DNA from 4 places in the Planococcus dechangensis genome. Region 3 is predicted to be linked to each of the others. Evidence: riboswitches for the same ligand, from Rfam matches in the RefSeq annotation. Region 3 holds a riboswitch; each other region holds the start of a gene.
The links. Region 3 has a riboswitch for thiamine pyrophosphate ahead of thiT (energy-coupled thiamine transporter ThiT). Riboswitches for the same ligand answer to the same signal wherever they lie in the genome.

Region 1: it holds a riboswitch for thiamine pyrophosphate, as region 3 does, so the genes downstream of both, ACFO5U_RS04360 (ABC transporter substrate-binding protein) here and thiT (energy-coupled thiamine transporter ThiT) in region 3, are expected to answer to the same signal.
Region 2: it holds a riboswitch for thiamine pyrophosphate, as region 3 does, so the genes downstream of both, ACFO5U_RS10070 (lipoate--protein ligase family protein) here and thiT (energy-coupled thiamine transporter ThiT) in region 3, are expected to answer to the same signal.
Region 4: it holds a riboswitch for thiamine pyrophosphate, as region 3 does, so the genes downstream of both, ACFO5U_RS04855 (YkoF family thiamine/hydroxymethylpyrimidine-binding protein) here and thiT (energy-coupled thiamine transporter ThiT) in region 3, are expected to answer to the same signal.

What each region holds. Positions count from the first base shown of each region.
Region 1 covers NZ_JBHSGL010000005.1:263,644-268,085, reverse strand. Annotated here, with positions in the region: gene ACFO5U_RS04370 (ABC transporter permease) at 1-661, opposite strand, end outside; gene ACFO5U_RS04365 (thiamine-binding protein) at 661-954, opposite strand; gene ACFO5U_RS04360 (ABC transporter substrate-binding protein) at 954-1,961, opposite strand; TPP riboswitch at 2,090-2,199, opposite strand; gene ACFO5U_RS04355 (putative quinol monooxygenase) at 2,297-2,593, opposite strand; gene ACFO5U_RS04350 (MarR family winged helix-turn-helix transcriptional regulator) at 2,624-3,052, opposite strand; gene ACFO5U_RS04345 (nitroreductase family protein) at 3,159-3,803, opposite strand; gene ACFO5U_RS04340 (DUF4179 domain-containing protein) at 4,068-4,442, opposite strand, start outside.
Region 2 covers NZ_JBHSGL010000005.1:1,405,540-1,409,981, forward strand. Annotated here, with positions in the region: gene ACFO5U_RS10060 (DUF4825 domain-containing protein) at 35-547, opposite strand; gene lipA (lipoyl synthase) at 591-1,535, opposite strand; gene ACFO5U_RS10070 (lipoate--protein ligase family protein) at 1,532-2,410, opposite strand; TPP riboswitch at 2,459-2,565, opposite strand; gene ACFO5U_RS10075 (hypothetical protein) at 2,865-3,095, shown strand; gene ACFO5U_RS10080 (pyridoxamine 5'-phosphate oxidase family protein) at 3,160-3,582, shown strand; gene ACFO5U_RS10085 (RrF2 family transcriptional regulator) at 3,612-4,046, opposite strand; gene hmpA (NO-inducible flavohemoprotein) at 4,262-4,442, shown strand, end outside.
Region 3 covers NZ_JBHSGL010000001.1:45,661-50,102, reverse strand. Annotated here, with positions in the region: gene ACFO5U_RS00250 (M3 family oligoendopeptidase) at 1-310, opposite strand, end outside; gene ACFO5U_RS00245 (tryptophan-rich sensory protein) at 497-1,237, shown strand; gene map (type I methionyl aminopeptidase) at 1,292-2,044, opposite strand; gene thiT (energy-coupled thiamine transporter ThiT) at 2,199-2,777, opposite strand; TPP riboswitch at 2,876-2,974, opposite strand; gene ACFO5U_RS00230 (M20 family metallopeptidase) at 3,113-4,195, shown strand; gene ACFO5U_RS00225 (hypothetical protein) at 4,258-4,407, shown strand.
Region 4 covers NZ_JBHSGL010000005.1:358,353-362,794, forward strand. Annotated here, with positions in the region: gene citZ (citrate synthase) at 1-152, shown strand, start outside; gene ACFO5U_RS04845 (protein adenylyltransferase SelO) at 315-1,775, shown strand; gene ACFO5U_RS04850 (hypothetical protein) at 1,886-2,086, opposite strand; TPP riboswitch at 2,263-2,367, shown strand; gene ACFO5U_RS04855 (YkoF family thiamine/hydroxymethylpyrimidine-binding protein) at 2,454-3,053, shown strand; gene ACFO5U_RS04860 (ECF transporter S component) at 3,046-3,627, shown strand; gene ACFO5U_RS04865 (ABC transporter ATP-binding protein) at 3,593-4,442, shown strand, end outside.

The DNA of each region.
Region 1 (4,442 bases), on a different contig from region 3:
TCGCGACAAATACTTGCGTCGTTCGGAATGACGAAGAGGCCAGCGTCATATAGACGCCGATGCCTTCCTGCGCCCCGAGCCATTCGGAAATGACGGCGCCCATGACGCTATAGGTCGCCGCAATTTTCAAGCCTGAGAAGATCGACGGCATCGCATGCGGCCATTCGAGCTTCCAAAAAATCTGGTGTCTGTCAGCTCCGGCCATTTTCATATAATGCAGCAATTCACCGCTTGTCTGCCTAAACCCATCGAGGGCGGCGATGGTGATCGGGAAAAAGCATACGAGAATGATGATGATCAGTTTCGGCAGCAAGCCGAAGCCGAACCAAATGACCAACAGCGGCGCCAAAACGATAATCGGGATATTTTGCGATAAAATCAGCAAAGGATAAAAGGTCTCCCGCAGTTTCGGCACGAGATGGAGGATCATCGCGACGCCAAGCCCGATCGACGATCCGATGAAAAAGCCGAGGATCGACAAACGAATCGTGGCAAATAAATGCCCGCTATAGTATGGCCAACTGTTTACCGCTTCCAGCCCGATTTGATAAGGTGTTGGAAGCAGCCAGTCCGGCACTTCAAAAATCGGCACTAGCAATTGCCAGATGATCAATAAAAGGATGAGGACCAAAACTGGTCTCCATCCCTTTCGCACAATCATCACGGCCGGTATTTCTCCGTCAATTTATCCATCGATGCGCCGCTCGGCTGATACAGCACTTTGATTTGTGAGATGACGTTCGAACTGCCGCCTTCAATCATCGCCTCGTTCATTTCCTCGACGATTGAAAACAACTGCGCCAGATCTCCTTCCATTGTCGTCTCCAATGGATTGACTTGGTACTTCACGCCTGACTTTTCAATAACGGCGATCGCTTTGTCCACATACGGAATCACGTCTTCCCCATTTTTCGTTTTCGGGATGATTTGAATACTCAATAGTGCATTGCCCATCAGCTTTCCTCCTCCGGTAAAAATTCATTGGTGTATGCCTGCTCGACATCCAGTTCCTCGTCCAGCAAGCCATTGTCGAACATCCAGGCAGCGTAATCCGCCCAAACTTGCTCTTGCTGTTCGCCGAATCTTGTGGCATCGTCCTGATATTTCGGCGACAACCACTCTTGGCTCGCTTTCACCAGCTCCGGGTCCAAATCCGGTACTGACTCGATGAGGATGTCCGCTGCTTGTTCCGGCTCATCGATGGCGAATTCATAGCCTTGGGACACCGCTTTCGTGAATGCCCGAACCGTTTCCGGATCTTCTGCAATCATGTTTTCATTGGTCATCAGGATCGGGGTGTAATAATCCAGTTTGTCCGAGAGATCCATCAAATACTGCATGTTCAATTCATCGCCGCGCAGTTCCGCTTCAATCCCCGTCCAGCCATAGTAGATCCAGGCGAAATCGATGTCGCGCTCGACGGCAGTGAAAAAGTCGCTATTGCCGATATTGACGATGTCCACTCTTTCTACATCTGCGCTGTCTTGCTCCATGATAGACCCGAGCACCGCTTTTTCGACCGGTGCCCCCCATCCGCCGTAAGTTTTTCCTTCGTAATCACTCGGCGACTCGATGCCTTTAGATTTAGGCGATGCAAACCCGGATGTATTGTGTTGGATAAGCGCCGCGATGGAGACAATTGGAATGCCTTGGACTCTCGCTTCCGTCAAACTTTCCTGTGCGCCGATGCCAAATTCCGCCTGGTTGGCAGCTACCAATTGATTGGCGCCCGCTTCACCCGGCAAGATGATTTCGACATCGAGCCCTTGTGCTTCAAAATAACCATTTTGCTGTGCCACGTATAAACCGGTATGGTTGGTATTCGGCGTCCAATCCAAGACCATCGTCACCTCTTTCAAGCCTTGTTGTTCATTGGCCACATCACTTGCCGTGTTTTCCGCTTCGTCTGTGCATGCTGCCATCAACAACACCGGTACGATGACAAACGTCCATTTCTTCATATTATTTCCCCCTCTGAATGAATTCATAAAAGATGATTTCAGGAGCTGAGTCAGGGGACATATCCAATTGCGGATACAAAAAAGCGCCCAAGGTTAGAGAAACCTTGGGCGCATATCATCGCAGAATAGACCGATTTGAATATGTTCCCTCCGCTGGTATTAGCCAGTTCAGGTTCCAAGGGTCAATATCTCACGGATATTCTCTCAATCGGCAACACCGATTCCCCCACATGTGTTTTATGAAATTTGCATTTGTCTTTCAAAGACTATCTTGTCATAGTTGACGAATATGTTCAAGCTCTGTCTGGCATCTCGCTTGAACAAACGAGATTTCCTTACATTGGGACAGCTTCACCGCTATAGACTTTGAGTTCGATCGGTGCGCTCATGAACCCAGTCGCTTTTTTGGAGAATGCCGTGAAATGCTCGCTTGAGTTATGGGCTTCGATCGCTTGCGCATCTTTCCATACTTCAACCATTGTGAAATGACCCTCATGCTCGACCGATTTCATCAAATCGTATTGGATATTGCCTTGTTCTTTACGGGATGCTTCTATCAGAGTTTTACTTTCGTTTAAAAAGGCTTGTTGCTGCTCAGGTTTCACTTGCAAATGTGCGTGAATAATCATCATGTGATTTCGCCATCCTTTAATTTATATTTTTTAATAATCAACGATATTGTCTTGCATGCGTTTGAGCATATCACTAAGCGCATCCACTTCCTCAGTAGTGAAGTCGTGGAGCATTTGTTTGACGAAGCCCATATTCTCTTTCCGGTATTCGATGATGCGCTCGCGGCCTTCATCGGTCAGGCTGACAAAAATCACGCGGTTGTCCTGTGGATTTCTGCGTTTTGTGACCATTCCACTCGCTTCGAGTTGCTTCAAATGGCGCGTAATCGCGGCGCCGTCGATATTGACCAATTTCTGGAGCGTCGACTGGTTGATTTCATCCACTTTATACAGTTGGGACAATAGTTCAAAGCGCGAGGCACTGATGCCTGTGCAGCGCTCAAACTTGGGGCTGATCTGATTGGTCAGGCCCTTAAACTGGTGCAGCACTTGTTCCTGCTTTGAAAATGAACACGGCATAGAAAGACCTCCTAAATAATCGATGAAGTCAATTGATAGCTGTGCCCACTATTCATTGACCAGTCAAATATAATACATAAATCTTGGATACTCAAGGTCGGCTAGCTTAGCTCCAAGTCGTGATCGTATCGACCGGCAAGCGGTACGACTGGAAGCCTTCGTTTGCGGCTTTACCGATCGTAAGGAGCATGACTGGCACATAGCGCTCTTTGTCCATGCCGAATGTTTCCGCGATTTTTTCCTTGTCGTAGCCACCGATCGGGTTGGTGTCATAGCCGAATGCACGGGCAACAAGCATCAATTGCATGGAGACAAGGCCTGAGTCCAATAGCACGATGTCTTTCATCTGCTCATCAGACATGCCTTCATATAAAGGTTTGAAGTATCCGAGTTGGAAATCCTTCACATCTTCTGGCATATAGCCATGTTCTACGGCTTTTCCATAAATTTCTTCTGCATATTCGTAGTTTTTCCGGTCGCCGAATACCGCAATCACCGCAGATGAGCTCATCACTTTGTCCAAGTTGAATGAAGCAAGCGGCGCAAGCTTTTCTTTTCCTTCGTCGCTGTCGATGACGAGGAAACGCCACGGCTGCATATTGATGGAAGATGGCGCTTTGGCTGCCTGTTCGAGGATTTCCGTCATTTCCTCGCGGCTGATTTTGACTGTCGGATCGTATTGCTTAATGGAACGGCGTCCATTGACGATTTCATTGAAATCATTGGTTTTCTGGTTTTGTAAAGTATTCACACTAAATTGCTCCTTTTTCACTTCTTATTTCGAAAGGTATTTAATTGACCCCTCATTTATTGAGGGCTCATTTAATATAAACCCATTGGATGAGATATGCAACTGGAAGCAATCGGCTTGTTAATTTCAGATGAAATTTGTTAAAGTAAAAGACTTTTCAGGTTTCAATGAGTCCAGTTGTTGGGCGTCGTTACTTCTATAAACCATTAGCCTCCACACGGCAAAACCCGCCACGGTGTGTTAACCGTCGCGGGTTTTGTCCTTTTACTCTTCCTCTTCTGGCTCTTCAAAAACCGGGAACACCGGATCTTCTATAATTCGATAGCTTCCTTCGAGCATATTGATTTCCAGCGCGTCAAACTCTATGCGAATAAACTCTGGATCTTTCCCCTCCTCCAAGCGGCTGACGTGGCCGAATGGATAAAACGTCAATGAGGTGGCCAAAGGATCAAGTCCTCTCATTGTGGCTGTCCAGAAGATGTCCTCCTGGGTAATCGCTCCTCCATAGGCCGCCCCTCCATTATGAGGTACTCGGTAGACATTCCCCAAATTATCTCCGGCTATTAGTTCAACCTCAACGTTTTCCCACACCTCCAATAAAGCTGGATCCACCAATTGTTGATAGGCGATATTCACAGC
Region 2 (4,442 bases), on a different contig from region 3:
CGCAGCGGCCACAAATGCCGCTGCGTTTCCTATTTTATTGCTGATTCGGTGATTTCAATAACAGTTCATCAAGCTTTTTTTCTTTCTCAAAAGACGATTTCAAGAGTTCTTTCAGTCCGTCTTCCTCATTAATTCCGGCTAATTCTACTCCGTACCATTCTTCTAATTGCTCTCTCGTCAATCGGTACTGCTTCATGTCTGACCCAGTGTCAAAGTCAAATTGAATCCAGTCCACATTGTCGATAAGCGTAAACAAATACGTAGCATTGTAGACAGCGGTTTCTTTGTGCGATAAGGAAGACTCAGACCAATCATAAGCTAGGATAATTCCATAAGGCTGTTGTTTCGTTTCAAGTTTAATTCCTGTAAAGTGTTCTGTCCCCGGCAGATGGATAACGGTATTGACGATAGCGCTGTTATTTCCTACCGATGCCCCTTCATATCGGAAGAGATCCGGTTCATCTGCCTCAGACACTGGAGTGCATGCGCTGAAAAAGAGCAGCAGAAAGGGTAATAGCAGTGCTGCTACAGCCTTCTTCTCCAACATGCTCACCACCTTCTCCCAAAAGAAATTTCCATGCACCTTCTTGTTAGAATTCGATCCGGTCAATTTTTGCCCCTGTTGATTCAACGCCTTTCATGTATTTGATGCGGCGCTGAACGGAGGTTTCGTTCACTTGCTCATCTGCATGATACGACGAACGCACCATCGGGCCGGCTTCACAATGCTTGAAGCCTTTCGCGAGTGCGATTTCTTTCAATTCGGCAAATTCATCCGGGTGGTAATAGCGTTCGACATCCAAATGCTTGAGCGTCGGCTGCAAATACTGGCCAATAGTCATGATGTCGACTTTGTGCGCCAGAAGATCGTCCATTGCTTCAATAATCTCTTCTTTCGTTTCGCCAAGCCCTACCATGATGCTCGATTTTGTTGGCACGTGAGGCGCAATTTCTTTGACGCGCAGCAATAATTCCAGCGAACGGTCATAAGTGGCTCTTGCACGGACTCGCTTCGTCAGGCGGCGAACCGTTTCGATATTATGGTTGAAAATATCCGGTTCACTGCTCATCAGCATATGCAGGCTCTCGTAATCGCCTTTCATATCGGACGGCAAAATTTCGACGGTTGTTTCCGGCATTTTCCGGTGGATGGCACGCACTGTTTCAGCAAATACCGCTGCCCCTCCATCTTTCAAGTCATCACGTGCCACCGCTGTAACGACGACATGCTTCAAGTTCATGATTTCCGTAGACTCTGCTACACGTTCTGGTTCGCCGAGGTCCAATTCATTCGGCAGGCCGGTTTTGACCGCACAGAAACGGCAAGCCCGCGTACATGTGTCGCCAAGGATCATGAAAGTGGCTGTACGCCGCTCGCTCCAACATTCGTGGATGTTCGGGCATTTAGCTTCTTCACAGACCGTATTCAAATTCTTTTCGCGCATCAATTTCTTCAAGTCATTATAAGTTTCGTTCGTGTTCAATTTCACTTTCAACCATTCGGGTTTCCGTTCACGCTGCTTTGTTTTCGTCATCGCATAAGCTCCCCTTTCTCTTCTCGCCTAAAGTTCCATTCCTCACTCGCGTACTTCATTTCAAGCATGCACACCTCTTCAAGCAGCTCCGGCGGCGGCTCAAACTTTTCCAACCTGATATTCAGTCCTGTTTCGAACCCGCTCTTAAACGCCGCCTGCACTTTGTTGAAGTCTGCCGGCTCTTCCATCAAATCGTTGATCGCCACTGCGCGACTTCGGAACGCGTTGCGCGCCCTTTCCTTTACCGCGCTATTCGGATAAACAAACAGTTCGAACAAATTCGCTTCATCAAGCGACAGCGGAATTGATCCATGCTGCAAAATGATGCCTTGCTTTCTTGTCTGGGCGCTGCCTGCCGCTTTTTTCCCCGCCACCGTCAGTTCGTGCCAAGAAGGCTCTTCAAAGCACACCGCTGAAGATTCTTTTTGGCGTTTCGTCTCTGCCGCGAGTTCTGCTTGAATCCCTAAGTTCCTGTAGCCTTCAAGCAATCCTCGTGAAATAACCAAATACGCTTCTTTCACTGATTTCGGCATGGATGGATGCTGTTCCGGAATCACTACGCTGTACGTCAGCTCGTGATCATGCAGGACGGCTTTTCCACCAGTCTGTCTCCTAACTAAAGGAATGCCTAATTTTGCTGCTGCTTCAAGATCGATGCTGCCGTTCAGTTTCTGGAAAAAGCCGACTGAAATCCCTGCCGGTGCCCAACTGTAAAATCGCAGGACGGGCGGCATGCCGGTTCTACGCTGCCAATTCATAATTGCTTCATCCATCGCCATATTGTAAGCTGGCGAGCACGGTCCTGATTCGATATAGCTCCATGTTTCTTCCAAGCGTCTCGTCTCCTCTCCGCTTATGCATACTCCCGAATCCATAAAAAAACACCGCAATCCCATGGGGAAAGCGGTGTATGCAGACAATAGGAAGCATACGCACCACTTCCCTACGCTGGCATGGTCCAGATCAGGTTCAAGGAGTCCAAGCATTCGCTCGTCTCAGCCAGTCAATTCCGGCTCCCCCAGTGGTCAGCTATGTATTATTCTCTACGAGCTTATCATTCCTTCCAAGAAATCTCAATATACAAAATAGTATTTTTTCACTTTCATCACATTTTTCACAAGTGCCCTCAGTTAAATAATTTTTTGAATAGCAAAGAAGTCAAGACAGCACTTACCTACAGAAATAAAGTCCATATACTTTTCGCTCGCTTGCCTTATTGAACCGTTCGCTTTTCGTATGCTCATTCGTTTTTCCGAGCAGACCTCAATGTTTTAAAGCATCGCGATTAAGGAATAGATAGACAAGAACGTTAAAGGAGAGGTGCTAATTATGGCAGAAAAAAACCATTTTAACGAAAAAGACCGAAAAACCCGCGATGGGGCAGCAATGGACAACCCGGAAGGTATCAAAACAGACAAAAAAACATTGAATGAAATGCACGAAGAGGAAATGAACGTCGACGCTATCCCATTGGAAGACTTGAAACAGGATATGCAAGATGAGAAAAAGCCTCGGGATACGAAAGATAGTTCATCAAGCGACGAAAAATATCCAGATTAATTTCACCGCGGAATCAAACTCCGCGATTTATTATGTAACCACCAAAAGCAAAGGAGAGATTGCAATGGCACAACAAGAACTGAAAAAAGCTGCACTCCAAATACTCGAGGACAGCATGATCGGCACATTGGCAACCATCAAAGACAATAAACCACATTCACGTTATATGACTTTTTTCAACGATGAATTCACTTTGTATACAGCTACAAGCAAACAAACACAAAAAGTGGAGGAACTAGAGAAAAATCCGAACGCCCACATCCTGCTTGGCTATGAAGGCGAAGGCGTTGGCGACAGTTTCTTAGAAATCGAAGGGCAAATGTCACTGCGCGATGACCGGGAAATGATCGATAAAGTATGGAATGAACATCTCCGCGGATGGTTTGAAGGCCCGGATGATCCAAACCTAATCATTCTAGCTATTACGCCAGCACGCGTCCGTTTGATGAACCGCAAAGGAAAAGATCCCCAAACAATTGAACTGTAAACGAAAAGCCTCCGGTATCGGAGGCTTTTTTACGTGCGCAAAAGGTCACGCAACCCTTCTTTATTAAATAGAAGATCCTGCAAAGTGTATTCGTCCAAAACGGCTAAGTATGCATTCAATGCTTTGCCCAATACTCCGCGCAATCCACAAATCGGAGAAATCGGGCATGTATTGCCTTCCGGGTTGAAGCATTCCACCAAATGGAAATCTTCTTCCATTTGGCGTACAACAGCCCCGACATTGATATTCTCAGGGCGATCCGCTAAGCGAATGCCGCCTCCGCGTCCCCGTACGGTTTCGATAAAACCAGCTTTTCCAAGTTCGAACGTCACTTTCATCAAATGATTTTTGGATATATGATAGGCATCGGATATTTCCTGGATGGTTGTCAGTTTACCATTATCTTTTGTGCCCAAGTAAATGAGCACACGCAATGAGTAATCCGTATACATCGTTAATCTCATCGTTCTCACCTTCCCTGAACATCCATTATACTCGCCGCCTTAATTTCTGAAAAGTAAACGCCTCTACACATTTCAAGCTTTTCAGGGAGAAATTCCATGTGTGACTTTTCTGTGAAAATAAATGTGTCCAAATTTTAAAGATGTATTTTAAATATATCTTTAAACCGTTCTCAGGAGTATAGTGAAACTATAGAAAACAAAAGGAGAGATTGACTATGTTATCCGAACAAACAAGAACAATCGTCAAATCCACCGCCCCTGTATTAGCTGAACACGGAAAAACCATCACGACTGTCTTTTACAGCAATATGTTCGAAGCACATCCTGAACTTTTAAATATCTTCAACCAAGCAAATCAAAAACAAGGACGCCAGCAAGCTGCACTTGCCAATACTG
Region 3 (4,442 bases):
TTTGGAAACGGGATCTCAAAAGTGCCTGTTCACTTTGCAGCAATGCCGCAGGCTTGTCTTCTGTGTTTTGTGCCATCAAACAGCCGATATACGCGCCAGCTTGGCGGACATCCACTGACACCGCGGCTGTCTGCTCTATAAATTCGGCAATTTGTACGGCTTGTGTCGGCACTTCAAATTGCTCAGCAGCCTGTTCGAAGCTTTTAAGTTTTTGGTCGGTATCCTCCAAATGTTTTTTCAGTTCAGCCGAGTCGCTGCCCCCTTGAAAAAGACTGTCAAGCTCCCATACTTCCGGATAAATAGTGGTCATGTTGTTTCCCCCTGGTATGACGAATTTTCAAAATACATAAACTAGTATAACATTTACACTCGCTTAACGGGAATGGTGAGCAGCTTGCACTTTTCACGATATCGCCATTTTTAGGAAACTTCCTTCACTTTCTTATTGGTCGTACCCGCTTGCGAGTTTATACTGATACATGAGGAGGGATTTCATATGATTCGCATACTGCTGATGACAATCGCCTTTATCGCCGTCATCACAATGAATGCCTTGGCTAATATACTGCCGATCAACGGTCAGGCTACCGGTGAAATCTCCAACCGGCTTCCGGTGCTGTTTACACCGGCCGGTTATGCGTTTTCCATTTGGTCTGTTATATATATTCTGTTGGCTGTCTGGATCGTCGGCTTTTGGCTGCGCTCGAAAAAAGGAGTTTATCCATCAGCGCAAGTTACATTGTTTTTCGTATTAAGCGCTCTATTCAATATTGTCTGGCTGCTTTGCTGGCATTACGAGTATTTTATATGGTCAATTGCCGCGATGCTTGCTTACTTGCTATCGCTGATCGCCTTGTATCTGCAATACAATAATTTTGAGCGCGGCTTTACTGAGCGCTTGCCCATTTCTGTCAACCTTGGTTGGATCAGCGTGGCGACCATCGCCAACATCAGCTATGTCCTGACATATTATAGCTGGAGTGGCTGGGGCCTGAGTGATCAATTATGGACAGTGATTATGTTGACAGTGGCCACTGCACTTGCGCTCCATATCCGCTTCCACTACTCGGACGTCCCGCTGACGCTGGTATTTATCTGGGCGTTCGTGGCAATCGCTGCCAAGCATGGCATGGACGAGATGTTAGTCAGCACGGCAGCGCTGTTTTTGAGCGGCGTTCTAGTTACTGGCATTTTATTGATCAAGAAAAAACCGGTCCAGCAAAACTTTACACCATAAAAAAACAACCATCCTCCGATGGTTGTTTTTTTCGCTTTATTTTATTCGTACGTTTTAGCTTTCCAGTTTTGTCAGCAAAACGGGTTCGCCTTTTGTGACGAGAACGGTATGTTCGATTTGTGCGACGAGCGACTGGTCTGGTGTGATGAATGTCCAGCCGTCACCGGATTCGATGATATGTTCTGCTTTTTGGGAAATAAACGGTTCGACGGCGAGTACCATTCCTTCTTTTAAAATCGTCGTTTCCCACGCATCGTAATAATTAAGGATGTGCTGAGGCGCTTCGTGCAATGATTTCCCTACACCGTGACCAGTCAAGTTTTTGATGACAAAAAACCCTTGGTCTTTCGCTTCCCGCTCGACAGCTTTGCCGATCTGGTTGAGCTTCGCGCCAGCTTTGACTTTCAGCATGGCGCGGTCAAATGCAGATTCTGCAGCTTTGCATAATTTCTCCTTCGCATCATGCCCCTCGCCGACAACAAATGATATGCCGGTATCGGCAAAATAATCGCCGTAAGAACCCGATACATCAATGTTGACGATATCGCCTTCTTGGATGACCCGTTTACCGGGAATGCCGTGCGCCACTTCTTCATTGACGCTGATGCATGTGTAGCCTGGGAAATCATATTCCGATTTCGGCGCGGACACGCCACCCCACTCTTCAAACAAACGGCCGCCCAGTTCATCAATTTCTTTCGTTGTAACGCCTGGTTTCACAGCTGCCTTCATGGTTTCACGGATTTCAGCCACCATGCGGCCAGCTTTTTTCAAACCTTCAATATCTTTTTCAGTAGATGCTATCATACTTACCCTTCTTTCAATCTATTCTATTTGTGCATTATAACATAAATTCGGCACAAACTGCCCTGCCATGCCAGTCTAGACCGTATACCGAAAACCGTACCTTTCTCACAATTCACTGCCATAAAAAAACCGCCTAGTATTAGGCGGTTTTCTCTTATTGCGATTCCGGCTGCGTCAAGCGCGGTGCGGTAACAAAAAGCAGCGAACAGACAATGGCTGCGACGATGGCGACAGGAATCATATAAGTTGCGTTATACAGCGCCGAGTAGATAAACACGTTACCTTCAGCAAACATGCCGAAAAACAAGATGCCGGTGATGACATGCGTCACATAACGCAAAAATGAGCCAATTAATACACCGAGCGCCACCATTAATATGATTTGGCCGGTCTGCTTCGTGCGGACGGCTTGCAAATACTGTCCGCGCACGATGCCCGCGAGCCCGACAACACTATAGGCAACTAGATAATCCAGGAATACTTGCATGACGACAAAGCCGAAAGATAACGGAGCCACCGAAATAAATCCGGTGACAATCTGCAGCAAGCCGACCAGAAAACCGGTGGCAATGCCCGCTAAAATCCCTCTTCGGAACGCCATTAGCACAATCGGGATCATCACCAAACTGACCGATCCGCCCTGCGGCATACGGAACGCAATAAAGTCCAGTACAAAGCCAAGCGCTCCAAATATCGCGATCTCGACCATTAATAATACGCGTAAATTTCTCATTCCAAACTGCCTCCCTATGGATTTGCACATCACCAGAAGGGCCGTTTTTGCCGAACAATACTAAAACGGCGCCAGGACAGATCCTGGCGCCGTAAGGGCCGGTTTTCCATCCACATCCCTGCGCAAGTGTTAACTTACAGGTTCGAAGGGTAAGAACAAAACGTTCACTCTCAGCTATAGCTCCCCTTGTGGTGTATACAATTAATTCGGTATTATGTGTATTGTACACAAGGGATTTCAAGCTGGCAATCGTTTCAAGCAAAAAGGATAGGGTAGGTAGTAATTAGTAGACATTGACGAAAGGTGGTGGAGGCAGCTTGTGGGCTGCCGAATAAATGATTGATTTGTTAAAAGACTTGATTAAAATCCAGAGCGATACGAAAGAAGGGGCAAATGAAGCGTTGATGTTTTGTTCTGCCTGGTTGAAAGCCAAAGGCGAAGATGTGACGATACACGACAATAAAGGTTATTTGATGTTGACCGCGACCAAAGGAACAGGCACAGAGAAAATCATCTGGAACGGCCATGTAGATGTTGTGCCAGGACACCCCGAACAATTTTCCCCTATGGTTGAAGGCGATAAACTATACGGACGCGGCTCTGCCGATATGAAAGCCGGCGTTGCTGCGATGATGCAAGCTTTCATCGAGTTGGATGAGGCATCATTGAGACGCGAAGTACAGCTTCATATCGTGACCGATGAAGAAATCGGCGGCCGCAATACGTCCAAATGGCTGGTGGACGAAGGCTATTATGGTGATTTTGTCATTTGCGGCGAGCCGACCCAGTTGAAGATTGGCCTTCAATCAAAAGGCATTCTAAGAATGGATTTGACGTTTAAAGGAAAGCCGGCTCACGGGTCACGCCCTTGGGAAGGCATCAATGCCATCGAATCCGCGATGAAATTCCATGCCGGCATGGCCGATTTGCCGTTCCGTCAAGAATCGACGAAATACTATGAGCAGCCATCGGTTAATCTGCCGATCATCAACGCTGGCGACCGCTATAATGTCGTACCGGAAATCTGCACCATGTCGTATGACATCCGTTTTATGCCTGGGCAAGACAAAGATGAAATCGTTCGCCAAATGGTCGAGCTTGCGGAAACGGTCGGTGTCGACATGGAATACAAGGCGAGCGGCTCGACGCCTGCTTTGACAACGACGGACGAGCATCCGTATATCAAAACCTTAATGACAGCAGTCGAACAGACCACCAACGAAAACCCAATACTCTTCGGCCAGCATGGTGCGGCCGATACTCGTTATTATGCTGAAAAAACCGGCGGCGAGGGCGCTATCGAATTTGGACCGAGTGGTGACGATTGGCATGGCAACGCTGAGTACGTAGTGATTTCGAGTGTCCATGCCTATAAAAACATCTTGATCACCCATGCAGCCGCTCCGACAAATGTTTAGATCATGGCGAAAACGGGAAGTTACTATTAAACCCTTAATTGAAAATGAATGGAGCGATAAATATGGCTATTGGAAGACTTCTTAGGTCAGCAATCAAATACGGACCGATTGCATACCCGATCATCCGTAAAGTGATGAACAATAGAAAAAAGAACAACGGTGAAGTGACAGATGCATCACGCACACGCACTGACTCGAATAAACGCCGCTAAAAAAAGAAAAGGACGGAGAAAATGAATCATTTTCT
Region 4 (4,442 bases), on a different contig from region 3:
ATGACCTGTTCACGCCGATCTTCGCGGTATCGCGTGCGTCAGGCTGGCTCGCGCATATTTTGGAGCAATATTCCGACAACCGCCTGATCCGCCCACGTGCCGAGTATATCGGGCCGGGCATGCAAACTTATGTACCAGTAGAACAGCGCTAACTCCACCTGATATCGCTTGAGCCGAAACCCGTCATAGGGGATCCGGCTCAAGTTTTTTATTTCCAGCTTATTAATCCCCTTTCCTTGTTTCCCGGTTTTTCAACGCGGTATAATGACACCAAAGGACAAAGCTCCAACCAGCTTACGACAGGAGGCGCTCTCATGAAGACGCAAAGCTCGAACAGCGGATGGAATCTGCGCAACACCTATGCACAACTTCCGAAAACATTATATGCACCAATGCAAGCCAACCCCGTCGCATCTCCTCAACTGCTTATGTTAAACGAGGAGCTTGCCGTCTCACTTGGGTTTGACACGGACAAACTCCGGACATCAGAGGCGCTGCAGATTTTTGCGGGCAACCAATTTCCCGATGGAAGCCTCCCTCTTGCACAAGCCTATGCCGGACATCAATTCGGCCAATTCACGATGCTTGGCGACGGTCGGGCTATTTTAATCGGAGAACAGCAAACACCGACTGGCGAATTATTCGATATCCAGTTAAAAGGCGCAGGCCTCACTCCGTTTTCACGCGGCGGTGACGGACGGGCGGCAGTAGGCCCGATGCTGCGGGAATATATTATCAGTGAAGGCATGCACGCACTCGGAATTCCCACCAGCCGCAGCCTGGCTGTGGTGTTGACAGGCGAAAAGATCCAGCGGCACTCGGCAGAGCCCGGCGCCATTTTAACGCGCGTTGCATCAAGCCATATTCGGGTCGGCACTTTTCAATACACCGCAAAATACCGATCGGTAGACGATTTACGCGCACTTGCGGATTACACGATCCAACGGCATTTCCCCGATATTCAGGACAATGATTATATCGAGTTATTCCGCCGCGCCGCGAAAAAACAAGCGGCACTTATCGCTAAATGGCAACTCAGCGGATTTGTCCATGGCGTCATGAACACCGACAATATGGCCATCAGCGGCGAAACGATCGATTATGGCCCTTGTGCATTTTTAGATCATTACGATGCACAGGCGGTATTTAGTTCCATTGATGCAGGCGGCCGCTATGCCTACCGCAACCAGCCATTGATTGGCGGATGGAACTTAGCGCGCTTTGCAGAATCCCTATTTCCTTTGCTCGATGATATGCCAGAACAGCAGGCACTTTCTGTTATGCAACAGTCTTTAGAAGAATATGTTATTCAGCAAAAAGACTATTTCGAAAAAGGCATGCGTGAGAAGCTTGGCTTATTCACGGAACAACCGGAAGATGCAAAGTTGATCAATGAATTGCTCGATCTGATGCAAAGTACACACGCAGACTACACCAATACGTTCCGTGCACTCACATTCGACGAAGTGACAGAACCGAATTTAACGGGGGCAGCATTCGACAACTGGCGCGAGAAATGGACGGCCCGTCAACAGCAGGAAGGCCGTTCGGCAAATGACAGCCTGGATTTGATGAAGAGCCGAAACCCGGCAGTCATTCCAAGGAACCATCGGGTTGAAGCTGCGATTGCCGCAGCTGAACAAGGGGATTACAGCGTCACTGAAAAATTATTGTCAATACTTAAGAACCCTTATGCCCATTCAGCTGAACAACAAGATTTCGCGGCACCTCCGCCCCCTTCAACACCGCCTTACCGCACATTTTGCGGCACATAAAAAGCTCTGCGGGAAAACTCGCAGAGCTTTTTTCTTCACATCGTTATTCACTTTAATATCTATTCATTTTTATTCATGAATAAAATTATTCAATTGAATAATTATTCAAATCACAACTCTGTAACGCTTACCATTTTCACTTCGCTCATTCTGAATTGGAAAAAGGTGTTTTTTTCGCCAGTGAATTCCAACATGCTGTCAGAGTCCAGTCCACTAGCTGCTTCTTTCGGGCTTCCGGCTTCGACAACGATTGCTGCTTCTACTCCGCTCCCTAAATGATAAACGACGCGGTACTTTTTAGTTTGTGCCATGATTGGTTTCCTCCTAAAAATAAGTGACTCTTCTTCTTTACCCGCTCCCGCAGTGAATATGCTTATTAGGCGACAAGTTCACTGGATTGCCAAAAAATCAAAAAGCCTTTACTTCATGGAGCCATTGCTCTAGACTAGAGCCATCGGGTCAACCCGACACTAAAAAAGCATAGCGTTTTCTGCACTAGGGGTGCATATTTTGCTGAGATGAGAGCTTTTGCTCCGATCCCTTATGACTCGAACAGGTTAGGACCTGCGTGAGGAAGTGTAGTGACTTTCCAAAACAAAACCTTTTAATGATTTGGGACAGTGGCTGCATCTTCACGGATGCGGCTTTTTTTGTGCACATTTTTAGGAGGAATTTTTTATGGAACCCATTTTTTGCGGCACGAGCCCCATTGTCGGCTTTCGTTTTTCGATGCATCCGATGAGCGACAACTTTATCCGAATTCTTAAAACTGCCTTGGCCGAGACGGATACATCGAATGTCTGGATGCAAACGGATGATGTGTCGACTGTCATACGCGGCAAACAGCATCATGTTTTCAATGTCGCCAAGGCACTGGTGCTGCATGCAGCGAAAACAAAAGAGCATATTGCGCTATCCGGTACATTTTCAATCGGCTGTCCAGGAGATTCGGCTGGAGACAATTATTTAGAAGTCGAAGACGAACTGGCAAATACCGATCCTGCTTCTCAATATGTATCGTCTCAATTTGCGCTTTATCCAATGAATAACCCGGACTATATGGCGGTCATCTATCGGGAAGTTGAACGCGCAAAAGCACACGGGGTCTGGAACGATTCGATGCATTACGCAAGCGGCATCCACGGCGACATTCATGAGGTATTCAAGTTCTATGAAGAAAGTTTCACCCAAGCCCGCACCGACGAACACCCTCACCTCGTCATGACGGTCTCGATGAGCATCAACAGCCCTTCGCATATAGGTGGCCAGCATGCTTAAATCATGGAAATTAAAGGAAATCGTCCTCATGTCCTTGTTCGGTGTCGTCTTCGGCATTATTTATTTGGTGTTTCTCCACATTGGCAATATTTGGGCCGGCGTCATCGGCCCGCTCGCTTATGAATGGATGTTTGGCATCTGGTTTATCGTTTCGATCATCTGCATGTACATCATCCGCAAACCCGGAGCTGCCCTCTTGCCGGAAACTTTGGCTGCGACCATTGAAGTGATGCTTGGCAACGCGGTCGGCCCGCGCCTCATTTTATCCGGCATTATCCAAGGCCTGGGCGCGGAAGCCGCCTTCGCACTGACGCGCTACCGTCATTTCCATATCGGGGTTTTGATGCTTGCTGGCGCTTTAGCTGGTGTGTTCAGTTTTGTCTATGGCTATTTTCTATCCGGCTATGCGGCGCTTGATCCATCGTTTGTCGCGCTAATGTTCACATTGCGAGTGATGAGCGGCGCTATCATTGCGGGAATCGGCGGGAAATACATCGCGGATGGCTTGCTTGCAACCGGCTCGCTGAGGGGTTATGCAATTGCCCGGACGGAAAAGAGCGATGCCGGTGCGTAGCCAAGCTTTTGCACTGGAAGATTACAGCTTCTGCTATCCAGATACTCAACAGGCGACTTTAAACCATTTAACATTATCCATCGAACAAGGCCAGCGTGTCGTCATCACAGGACCGAGCGGATGCGGAAAATCGTCCTTGCTTTATTTATTGAACCGATTGTACCCAGCAAATTGCGACGGCATCGTGTCGGGCTCACTCGATATATACGGCAAACAGTCCGATCGTTATGAAGCGGGGGAAATCAACAAAACGATCGCCACCGTTTTTCAGGATCCGGACGCCCAGTTTTGCATGCCGACAGTGGAAGAAGAACTGGCCTTCACTTTGGAAAATCTTCATACACCGCGTGAAGACATGCAATATCGCATTGATGCCATCTTATCGAAGACAGGGTTAGTGGAATATCGAAAACGTATCATCCAAACTTTATCAGGCGGATGGAAGCAACGTGTTGCGACAGCCTGTGCATTGATTATGGAACCGAAATGTTTGCTTTTGGATGAACCGCTCACTCATTTGGACCCTGTCACTGCAATGGAATTCGTGTCATGGCTCGATGCTTTACAGGCCGAGCATCAGCTCACTGTCGTCGCTATCGAACATAAACTGGAGCTATGGGGTGCTTTTTTCGACCGTGAAATCGCGCTGACAAAGGATGGCACCATCGGCAAGGACGCAGCATTCGACGCAAAATCGCCGACTTTTTTCACACGGCGCAAACGCTCGATTCGTCAAGACACATTATTAGCCGCAGAGCAATTGACAGTTTCAAAAAATGGGATCCGGCTGATCAGCGACATCTCTCTGGCACTGA